Regions from separate parts of the Nocardia otitidiscaviarum genome, predicted to be linked through region 2. Evidence: riboswitches for the same ligand, from Rfam matches in the RefSeq annotation. Region 2 holds a riboswitch; the other holds the start of a gene.
The links. Region 2 has a riboswitch for magnesium ahead of FOH10_RS00990 (hypothetical protein). Riboswitches for the same ligand answer to the same signal wherever they lie in the genome.
Positions count from the first base shown of each region.

Region 1: linked by a shared signal. The riboswitch ahead of FOH10_RS14270 (MgtC/SapB family protein) and the one ahead of FOH10_RS00990 (hypothetical protein) in region 2 are both predicted to bind magnesium.

Region 1 is NZ_CP041695.1:3,231,450-3,237,182, reverse strand. Features, by position in the region: gene FOH10_RS14280 (cold-shock protein) at 1-278, opposite strand, end outside; gene FOH10_RS14275 (DHA2 family efflux MFS transporter permease subunit) at 660-2,195, shown strand; gene FOH10_RS14270 (MgtC/SapB family protein) at 2,182-2,886, opposite strand; M-box (ykoK) riboswitch at 3,030-3,198, opposite strand; gene FOH10_RS14265 (SRPBCC family protein) at 3,287-3,643, shown strand; gene FOH10_RS14260 (excalibur calcium-binding domain-containing protein) at 3,657-4,085, opposite strand; gene FOH10_RS14255 (YybH family protein) at 4,322-4,729, opposite strand; gene FOH10_RS14250 (TetR/AcrR family transcriptional regulator) at 4,771-5,397, opposite strand; gene FOH10_RS14245 (Na+/H+ antiporter) at 5,477-5,733, opposite strand, start outside.
Region 2 is NZ_CP041695.1:277,768-283,500, forward strand. Features, by position in the region: gene FOH10_RS00980 (carboxylesterase/lipase family protein) at 1-130, opposite strand, end outside; gene mgtA (magnesium-translocating P-type ATPase) at 210-2,918, opposite strand; gene FOH10_RS00990 (hypothetical protein) at 2,976-3,194, opposite strand; M-box (ykoK) riboswitch at 3,458-3,634, opposite strand; gene FOH10_RS00995 (DUF2630 family protein) at 3,713-3,958, opposite strand; gene pdxR (MocR-like pyridoxine biosynthesis transcription factor PdxR) at 4,016-5,425, opposite strand; gene FOH10_RS01005 (pyridoxamine 5'-phosphate oxidase family protein) at 5,507-5,733, shown strand, end outside.

The DNA of each region.
Region 1 (5,733 bases), 3.0 Mb from region 2:
TCCTCGGCGCTGAGCTGTCCGGCCGTCCGCTCGCCGCGTTCCTTGTTCTTGTGCCGCACCGGCCCCGTCCCCCCGACCAGCGCCAGGTTGATCGCCTTCGGCCCCCGGTCACCTTCGGTCACATCGAATTCGAACACCCGCCCCTGGCGCAGCTCGTCCTCGTCCAGGCCGATGTCGTTGACATGGACGAAAACGTCCGGGCCACCGTCTTCGGGCCGAATGAATCCGAACCCCCGTGAACTGTCGAACGACACCAATTTCCCGATGGACACCAACACCTGCTCCTCGTCGCCGCGTCCCTCTGCGGGTCACTGTAACCCGCGAACTGCGCGATGTCGGATGAAAGGGATTAATTTTCGATTGCCGCGCACGGCTGAACGGTGCTGCCGCCGCGCATTTCGCGCGCCGGGTGGCGACTGCCCGAGAGGCTCTCAGTCCGATTGGGGCGCAGTGGGTTTCGAGTAGCGGTGCGGGCGACGGAGGCCGGTTGCGCTGTGCGCGAGCGGATTGCGTATCGGGGCGGGTCCGGCGTCGTCTCGATGCCTCGGGATAGACCTTCCCACCCGTGGCGATATCGCATACCGCGATGCGCCGCCGGATCGCCGACACCACCGAAGTCGCTGCTGGTTCTCCGGCCCGCGACCTGGCAGGCTGAAGCGGTGACATCACCTCCGGATAATTCGTCGGCCGGTTCCGCCGCCGACACCCTCGATGCCCGGGTCCTGAAGATCGCGGGCGTGGTCGTGCTGGGCGCGGTCATGTCGATTCTCGACGTCACCGTCGTGACCGTCGCCATCCCGAAATTCCAGGTCGAGTTCGACACCAGCTACGCCATCGCCGCGTGGACGATGACCGGCTACACCCTCGCGCTGGCCACCGTCATCCCGCTCACCGGGTGGGCCGCCGACCGGTTCGGCACCAAACGGCTCTACATGACGGCGCTGGTGCTGTTCGTCCTCGGTTCGGTGCTGTGCTCCACCGCGTGGAGCATCGAATCGCTCATCGCCTTCCGCGTCCTGCAGGGTCTCGGTGGCGGCATGCTCATGCCGCTGGGTATGACGATCATGACCCACGCCGCCGGACCGCAGCGGATCGGCAGGGTCATGGCCGTCCTCGGCGTGCCCATGCTGCTGGGCCCCATCTGCGGGCCCATCCTCGGCGGCTGGCTGATCGACGATTTCAGCTGGCACTGGATCTTCCTCATCAATGTGCCGATCGGCATCGTCGGGCTGATCCTGGCGTGGATCGTCTTCCCGTCCGACAGTCCCGAGCCGTCGCAGAGCTTCGACTGGGTCGGCATGCTGCTGGCCTCGCCCGGTCTGGCGCTGTTCCTCTACGGCGTGTCCTCCATTCCGGAGGCGGGCACGGTGGCGTCGGCGAAGGTGCTGATTCCGGGCGTCATCGGCCTGGTCCTGGTGGCGGGGTTCGTCTTCCACGCGCTGCGTGCCCGGTATCCGCTCATCGACCTGCATCTGTTCCAGAACAAGTCGCTGCGCTACGCCGTACTCACCATGACCCTGTTCGCCATGGCGTTCTTCGGGTCGAGCCTGCTGCTGCCCGCCTATCTGCAACAGGTGCGCGGGGAGTCGACGCTCATGGCGGGTCTGCTCATCGCACCGCAGGGCCTGGGTGCGATGGTGACCATGCCGATCGCGGGGCGACTGGTCGACAAGATCGGCCCCGGCAAGATCGTGCTGACCGGTATCGCGGTCATCTCGCTCGGGATGGCCTACCTCACCCAGGTCACCGCCGACACCCCGTACCCGCTGCTGCTCGCGGCGCTGTTCGTCACCGGTCTGGGTATGGGCTGCACCATGATGCCGACCATGACGGCCGCCATTCAGACCCTGAGCCACGCGCAGGTGGCGCGCGGTTCGACGCTGATGAACATCATCAATCAGACGGCCGGTTCCATCGGTACCGCGACCATCTCGGTGGTGCTCACGAATCTGCTGAAGGGGCAGGAACTCGCCGGTCCCGCCATCGCCGCCACCACCGATCCGAAGGTCGCCGAGCAGCTGCGACTACCACCGGAGGCGATCGCGACCGGTCTGGAGCAGGCCGCGGATTCCTTCGGGCACACCTTCGTGGTGGCGCTGGTGCTGCTGCTGTGCACGCTGATCCCGGCATCGTTCCTACCGCGACGCAAACCCGCCGCGCCGGATGCCGCGGACGCGCCGATCATGGCGCACTGAGCTGGTCCAGGGTGCGCCAGCCGACGCTGGTCACATGCGGTTCCAGGCTCAGACGGCTGACCGCGGACTCCATCTGCCGGTCGTCGCGGCGATCGGAGACCAGCTCGGCGCGCACCTCCACCTTGCCGGAGCCGATATCGGAACTGGCGACCGACACCAGCTGAAAATCGGTGCGGGTCAACGACTGCACCAGCAACGCGCGGGTGTGCGCCTCGTGCGCGTCATCGGTGCAGGCGACGAACGCGTACCGGGTGTGCTGTTCGTCGCCTGCCTCCGGACGCCGGTCCACCCGGCGACCCGCGGCCCGCAGCGCGGTATTGACCACGACCACCACGACCGTGCCCGCCAGCGCCGTGGGCAGCATCCCCGCACCGGCCAGCGCGCCGATCGCGGCCGAACACCACAGTGTGGCGGCGGTGTTGAGGCCGCGCACGGTGAACCCGTCGCGCAGGATGACGCCCGCGCCGAGGAATCCGATACCCGAAACGATCTGTGCCGCAACGCGGGTCGGGTCGGCGGTACCGCCGCTGAAGCCGTGTGCGGACAGCAGCACGAACAGCGTCGCGCCCGCGGCGACCAGCGCGTTGGTCCGCAGTCCGGCCATCCGCGCCCGATACTGCCGCTCGAACCCGATCACCGCACCCAGGCCCACCCCGGCCGACAGCCGAATGAGCATTTCCACCATGGTCATGACGCACTCCCGAGAAAAGGTCGGCGCACCGCGCGCTACCGGGAGGGCGGAATCCTCCGAACGAGCGCGCGTGGGGCACCGAAACACTGTGTGGCCACCTGATATCGACTCCGATATCGATCACGTCCACCAGGCACACTCACCACCTCCTTCCTCGTAAGACCTTTGGCACTTCGCGGCGTAACCCGTCCGACGGGAGCTGGTCGGGATCACCCCTTGATTCGGGGAGACCTGTCCTGATCGGTGGCGTCTCTCGACGTTTACGATCGCCAGCCTGTATCCGCGAAGGAGCCTCAGCGAACGACGGCACCTCGCCCCAGCGAGTTAACACCCGGCATCCCGGTTTCGCCACCGGATGTGCGCGGCGCAACACCGGGCAACGACGAACTAGGCTGCCCGGGTGATCGAGATCGGCTCACGCGCGAAGACGCTTCCCGCGCCCCCGGTGGTCGTCTGGGATTCGCTCGCCCGGCCCCGCCAGCCGGGGGCGCGACCGTGGCTGGCGTTGCTGGCGGACGAGGTCGAGCCGCGGATCCTCGACGCGGAGAAACCGCATCGCCTCGTCTGGTCCTCGCTGTGGCCGAGCAGGCCGGACGCCCGGATCGAGTTCGCGCTGACCGCGGTCGGCGGCGCGACCTTGCTCAGGTTCACGGTGCTCACTGCGGCGCCGGCTCCCGACGCCAGCAAGGCCGGGCATCTGCGGCAGCGGCTCAACCGGCTGCTGTTCGCCGACCTCCGCTACTCCTACGGCCAGTAGCCGTCAGCGAGCATCACTTCTCGCAGGCGACACCGTCACCGTCGCGGTCGAGGCCGGAGCGGTATCCGGGATCGCCGCGGTGCAGCGGGGCGGCACCGGCCGCTCTGGCTTCGGCGCAGCTGCGGTAGTAGGCCGAGGGAGTCTCGGGCGTGGGAGCATCGGGTGTGGGGACGGCCGGGGCGCGCACGGTGGGAATGTCGGGCGCGGGGGCCGGTGGTGGTGGAGCTGGGGTCGCCGTAGTGGTGTCTGCGGTCGGGGGCGGCGGTGCGGCGGCCGTAGTGGACGGCGTGGTTGTCGCGCTCGTTGGGGTTGCGGTCGATTGTGCGACTGTCGTAGTCGATTGTGTCGCAGCGGGTGTCGTATCCGGTGCGGTGCTGGAGCCGCAGCCCGACAGCAGGGCGGTGATGAGGGCGGCGGGCAGCACGAGAAGCCGTGTGGTCAAGGCGGGGATCCCTGGACGTGCGGGAGAAAAGTTTGGGCGCGACTAGGAGGCGGCGGAGTCTCGCCTCCTGGTCGCGTGATCCGAGACGCTTCCAGGAAATGAGGGTGGGCACAATGGGCGGGGGTGGGATTGGCGCGCGAGGTCATAGCGGTTGTGGGCGTGGCGCGGGGGAAACACGCGCTACCAGCGGTATCGGGTTGGGTCCGAAATGCCCGAATTCGCACAATTGGTCATGATCATTTCGGCGTCGAGGGGGGTGCCGAATGATCTTGCCCGTCCGGCTGATCCGGGGCGAAGGGCCATTCTTCGAAGCGAACACACCGACCGGTGTGGTCGAAGCGCAGGACCCACAGGTCGCGCCACGAGGCCGGGGTGTCGCGCAGGTACTCGACGCCGACGCGTGCCACGGCGGTGTCGCCGTCCACCGCGATCAGCTCGGCGGTCATGGTGAAGGGTTCGTCGGGTCCGTCCCGCCCCGCCTCCCAGAAGGCGGCGATCGCCGCGCGGCCGGTGATCGGCGCCGCCCACGGGGACACGTAGTACTCGGCCGCGTCCGCGAACAATTCGCCCACGGCCGCGGTTCCCGGTGTGCGCCAAGCCGATTCGTAGCCCTCGAGCCACTGCTGCACTGCCGCGCGATCCATGTCCGCGACGCTACGCCCTCGACGCGCCGTTCGGGCCGGATCTAGTCGCGGTACATGTGCCGGTAGGCGCCGATGGTCGCCACCAGATGGTCGACGATCTGCTCGCGGCTGGCGCGCAGCGTGCCGTTCAACCACGCCGAGAACATGCCCGCATTGCCGCTGGCCATGGTCACCGCGGCCAGCCGACGGCGCACCGGATCCTCGATATGGCTGAACAGATGGTCCTGGATGAGCCGGGTGAAGGCGGGCATGACCGAGATGGTGGTCGCGCCCAGCCCGGTACTCGAATACGGCTCTACCAGGAACAGCCGGGACTTGCGCGGATCCTGGAGCACCTTGTCCACCAGCACCTCCGACAGCGCTCGGTCGCGGGCCGGATCGTCGGCCACCGCGTAGGCGGTCATGGGCTCGAGGAATTCGTCGGCGATCTGGCGGTAGAGCACGTCGAGCAGTTCGTCTCGGCTGCTGAAGGATTCGTAGAAATAGCGGTCGGTGAGATTGGCCTTGCGGCATACGGCGCGCATGGTCACCGCGCCCGCCCCGGATTCGCCGATCAGATCGAGTGCGGCGTCCAGGAGCGCGGCGCGGCGCGCCTCACGGCGTTCGGTGAGGGTCGTGCCACCCCAGAGGCGGGGCTCGGCGTCGGAGGGCTGCTGACCTGTCTGCACCGGGAACAGCGTAGTGCCCGGCCGGGACGGGCCGCGTCCGCCCGGTGCGCGGGCACGGTCGTCCCCGCTCAGCGCACCGCTACCCGAGCAGTTCGTCCACGTAGCACCAGCGCCAGCTCTCACCCGGTTCCACGCTGCGGATCACCGGATGCCCGGTGGCGTCGAAATGCCTGGTGGCGTGATTGCCCGGCGAGGACTCGCAGCAGGCGATATGCCCGCAGGCCAGGCACATGCGCAGATGCACCCACACCAGTCCCTCGGCGACGCATTCGGCACAGCTGTCGGGAGTGTCGGGCCGGGCGGTCTCCGGGGCGTCGCGCAGGTGCTCGCAGTCGC
Region 2 (5,733 bases):
GCGGCGCCCGGAATCGCAGCTCTCCCACCGGCGGCGCCGCATAGGGGATGGACCGCCAGCGCGCCACGCGGCGGCCCCGGGAACCGCGGACGACGCCGTCGGCAGTAGTGATATCGATCGTTGCCACCATTGGAAAACGGTATAGGCGCGACCCACCCGCCCGCTAGACCCTACTGACTTGTTGCCAATACGTGGCCGGACCGAACCGATCACAGCCAACTGCCGAACTTCCGGATGTACAGCGTCTTCGCCAGCTGCGCCACCAGGCAGTAACTCAGCAGCGTCAGCACCAGCCAGGGGAAATACGCCAGCGGCAGGGCCTGCATCCGGAGGACGTCCGCCAGCGGCGAGAAGGGCAGCCAGATGCCGACGGCCATGATCGTGCCCGTGGTCAGCAGCACCGGCAGGGCCGCCCGGGATTGGAGGAACGGGATCTTCCGGGTGCGGATCATATGCACGATGAGGGTCTGGGAGAGCAACCCCTCGATGAACCAGCCGGATTGGAACAGCGTTTGGTGTTCGGGACTGTTGGCCTGGAACACGAACCACATCAGCGCGAAGGTGCTCATATCGAAGATCGAGCTGGTCGGGCCGATGCACAGCATGAACCGGCCGAGATCCCGGGCGTTCCACTGCTGCGGCTTGCGCAGATACTCCTCGTCCATGCGATCCCACGGAATGCTGAGTTGTGAGATGTCGTAGAGCAGGTTCTGCACCAGCAGGTGCACCGCCAGCATGGGTTGGAAGGGCAGGAACGCCGAGGCCACCAGCACCGAGAACACATTGCCGAAATTCGACGACGCGGTCATCTTGATGTACTTCATGGTGTTTCCGAAGGTGCGGCGGCCCTCGATAACGCCGCGTTCGAGCACCATGAGGTCCTTCTCCAGCAGGATGATGTCCGCGGATTCCCTGGCGATATCGACCGCGGTGTCCACCGAGATGCCCACATCGGCCTCACGCAGCGCCGCCGCGTCGTTGATGCCGTCGCCGAGGAAGCCGACGGTGTGGCCGCGCGCGTGCAGGGTGCGCACGATGCGCGCCTTCTGCGCCGGGTCGATCTTGGCGAAAAGTGTGGTGCGTTCCACCAATTCGGGCAGATCCGCGTCATCGGTCAGCTCCAGTCGGGCGCCGGTGACCGGTTCGCCCACCGCGAGGCCGACGCCCGCGCACACCCGCGCCGCCACCAGTTCGCTGTCGCCGGTGATCACCTTCACCTCGACGCCGTTGTCCGCCAGGGCTTTCAGCGCCGCGGCCCCGTCCTGCTTGGGCGGATCGAGGAAGGCGAGGAAGCCGACCAGCGTCAATTCGGTCTCGTCGGTCGCCGTGTAGCGGTCGCGAATCGGCACCGCCCGGGTGGCGACGGCCACCACCCGCAGGCCCTCGCGATTGGTCCGCTCGGCCACGTCGATCACGCGTTCGCGCAGCTCGGGGGACATGGCGATCTCGCGGTCGCCGTCGCGTGCGAACCGGCACAACGCGACGACCTCCTCCACCGCGCCCTTGCAGACGAGCTGGTTCTCCGCGAGGCCGCCCAACCGGTCGCTGAGCACCACCGACATCCGGCGGCGCACGAAATCGAAGGGGATCTCGTCCGCGAGCCGATAGCGGCTGTCGACGACGACCTCCTCGGCCTCGTCCATCCGGTCGATGACGGCGCGGTCCAGCAGATTGCGCAATCCGGTCTGGAAGTGGCTGTTCAGATACGCCAACCGCAGCACCTCGTCGCTCGGCCGCCCGTGCATGTCCAGGTATCGGTCTAGCACGACCCGGTCCTCGGTGAGGGTGCCGGTCTTGTCGGTGCACAGCACATCCATGCCGCCAAGATTCTGAATCGCGCTCAGCCGCTTGACCACGACCTTGCGCTTGCTCATGGCGACCGCGCCCTTGGCCAGATTGGCGGTCACCACCACCGGCAGCATCTCCGGTGTGAGGCCCACCGCCACGGCCACCGCGAACAGGAACGCCGAGGTCCAATCGCCCTGATTCCAGCCGTTGACGACGAACACCACGGGCACCATGACCAGCATGAACCGGATGAGCAGATAGGCGACCCGCTTCACTCCGGTGTCGAACGCGGTCTCCGGATGCGCGCCGACCATGATGTCGGCCATGGAGCCGAAGTAGGTGTCCGAACCGGTCGCGACCACCACCCCCGTACCGGTTCCGGAGGTGACGGAGGTGCCCATCAGCACCAGGTTGTCGGCATCGGCGGGGTCGGGGCGGGTGTGCCGCCGGGTGTCGCCGGTGGTGGTGTCGGCCTTCTCCACCGGCAGCGATTCACCGGTCAGGGCGGCCTGGGCGACCATGAGGTCCTTGGCCGCGAGGAGCCGCACATCGGCGGGCACCAGGTCACCGGCGGCCAGCTGCACGATATCGCCGGGCACCACCTCGGCCATGGGGATTTCCCGGGCTCGGCCGCGCGGTGCGCCCGCATCGCGCCGCACCACCGCCGCGGTGGTGGTGACCAGCCGGGCCAGCGCTTCGGCGGCCCGATTGGAACGGAACTCCTGCCAGAACCGGATCAGCGTGCTGATCGTGATCATGATGCCGATGGTGATGACGCCCTCGGCGTCGCCGGTCAGGTAGAGCACGACGGCCAGGCCCGCCAGCACCAGGATGAACGGGTTCCCGAACGCCCGCACCAGCTGCACCAGCCAGTGCGGAACGTATTCGTGGGCGATCTTGTTCGGGCCGTACTGCGCCAGCCGCTGATCGGCGTCGGCGTGGTCGAGGCCGGCGCGCACCGAATCCAGGTCGTGCAGCACCTGTTTCGCCGGTCGGGCACTGATGCCGACCAGCTTCGCGCCGACCGCGCGGGTGCGGTCCTCCAGCTCGGCGGCCCGGCGTTCCCGGCGGGACGGGCGGTGGGTGGGTGGTTCCGGCTGCTGGAGGGACAGCGGAGTGGACATGGTCATGAGGTACTCCTCGCGCGGTAGCCGCATCGGGACTGTGGGGTGTCGGTGCGTGGCCGCCTACCGCTTCGGGTGGCAGCCCAGCGAGGCGCTGACCACCGCCGGTGGCGTGTAGCCCGCCAGCAGGTTGGCCCGCTCCTGCGGGGTGAGATTCCGGCGTGTCCACAGGCGGTGCGCGCCGCGGCGGCAGCCGCCGAGCAGGGCGGTGGTCAGGGTGGCTGGGGTACGACGTGCGATGAAGGTCATGGCGAACTCCTCGGTGACGGGGCCGCGATTCATCGCTTCGAAATCTTTTCAACCGAATTCGCGCACGCTGGGATGGACAATTGTCGAGGACATGACAATTGCCTGAGAATGCGCTGAATTCGCCGAACGGTCAGTACGAAGGAATGCCGCGACCGGGCGAGACAATGCAGAGTGATCGAGACGGATACGGACTTCCACCGGGTGTCATCCTGCGGATCTCACCTCCTTGCGGCCGAGGCGTGCGGGGACGCCGAATCGAAAGCACAGCAGGGAGCGGGCCAGGGACGTTTCCCTGGTGAGCACCCCTCTCGTCAGAGTTTCGGCACTACGCGACGTGTCTCGGCATCGAGCCGGGAAGCCACTTCGGGTACATCCCTTAATCCGGGAAGACCTGTCCTAACCTTGGGCGTCTCTCGACGTCGTCAGATCAGTGGCCTGTGTTCGCGTAGGAGCCTCACCTATCGAGGTGCATGAACGTCGACAATGGTGTCGCACGAATTCGGATAAGTCAAATCCCGAAAAAATCGGCCCCCGATCGGGGGCCGAAAAACCTACTGGAGATAGCCTTCCACCTGCTGGGCGGAATTCGGCTGGGCCGAATCGGGATCGCGCCCCTGATCGAGCCGGGCCCGGCGCTGCCGCAGCAGATCCCAGCACTGGTCCAGCTGCACCTCGAGCTCGGCCAGTTGGGCGCGCTCGCTCTCCGGGTCCAGCTCACCGCCGGTGGTCTTGGACCGCAGCTCGTGCTCGCGATCCACCAGTGTCTTGATACGCGCGAGAATGTCCTGATCGGTCATGAAGCCTCCACTCCGCGACGGTTGCAGCGCGACCCGGGCCCGGGTCACGCGTCCATGCTACGGCGCGGCCAGGCACTCCCCGGCGGTCCGCAGTGCCGCCGCCAAATCCGCGCGCGGCAGGGCGGCGTAACCGAGCGCCACGCCGAACAGCCGTCGCGGCCCGACGTAATGGGTGTCGAGGCGGCCGAGGTGCACGCCGCGCCGCTCCGCCGCCGCCACCGCGGCCGCCTCGGCGGTGGCCGAGGCCAACGGCACCACCACGTGTGATCCGGCGGCGTCGCCGATCACCCCGAGGCCGTGTCGGCGCAGTTCCGCCACCACCATGGCGCGCCGCGTCTGCATTTCGCGGCGGAGTCGGCGCAGATGCCGGGCGAGATCACCGTGTGCGGCCAGTTCGGCCAGCACCAGCTGCCCGGCCGCGGCCGGACCGGTGCCGGTGTGTTCGCGATGGGCGAGCACCGCGTCGGCGACGGCGGGCGCGGCGACGAGCCAGCCGATGCCCAGGGCCGGGGTGAGGATCTTGCTGGTGGTGCCGAGATGCACCACCACATCGGGGGCGAGGGAGGCCAGCAGCGGCAAGGGCGCGGTGTCGTAACGCAATTCGCCGTCGTAGTCGTCCTCGATGATCAGAGCGCCGGTGCGGCGGGCGAATTCGACGAGCCGCACCCGCCGCTCGGCGGGCATCCGTGCGCCCAGCGGAAACTGGTGCGCGGGAGTGCAATACACGGCGCTCACGCCGTCCGGCAGCAGGTCCACCCGCAGGCCGTGGTCGTCGACCGGAATCGGCACCAACTCGATTCCGGCCGCCCGGAACGCGCCCGCGGCCCGGCGGTAGCCCGGATCCTCGATGGCCACCGCCGCGCCCGGGGGCAGCACCGCGGCCGCCAGCTCGCTCACCGCGGCGCTGGTGCCCGATGTGGCCAGTACCGCACTGCCGCCGGACGCGCCCAATCCCCGATGCCGCAGCAGGTGTTCGGCCACCGCCGCGCGGTAGCCGGGGTCACCGGCGCGGTTGCGGCGGACCAGGGGCATCGGGACGGCGGCCGCCCGCCAGGCCCGTCGCCACGCCGCGCGGTCGATGGCCTCCACGCACGGTGCACCGGGGGCCAGATCGGCCAGATCCGTCGCCTCGTCCGCATCGGAGGCGGCCGGCGACCACTCCGGGGCCAGTCGTGGGGCGGCGGTCAGGTAGGTGCCGGATCCGTGTCGCCCGCCGAGCCAGCCTTCGGCGTGCAGTTGGTCGTAGGCGGCGGTGACCACGGTGCGGCTCACGCCGAGGCGCAGCGCCAGTGCCCGCGAGGAGGGCAGGCGGTCGCCGCGGTGCAGGAGCCCGGTGGCGGCGGCGTCGCGCAGTCGGTCCGCGATCTGTGCCGACAGCGGCGTCGATGCCGCGCGGTCGAGCGTGATCGGGAGGTCGTCGGCGGGGGTCGGGCGGTGTGCCGCGTTCTCGGATGTGGTCGCCGTCAAGGGTCCGCCTCAAAAGTGGTCTGTCGAAATCATCCAGAAATGGATATTCTACTGGTCCATTGGCGCGGCCATGCTGGTCATATGAGTCAGACAGCGTCGAATCGGACCCCCTTGTCGCCCACGCCGCGCAGCACTCCGACGCGCTACCGGCACCGCGCCCGGAGTGACCGAGCGGTCCTGGACGCCGTGCTGGACGCCGGGTTCCTCTGCCATCTCGGCGTGGTGATCGACGGCGCGCCGCTGGTGGTGCCCACCATCTACGGGCGCGACGGGGACACGCTCTACCTGCACGGCTCCACCGGATCGGG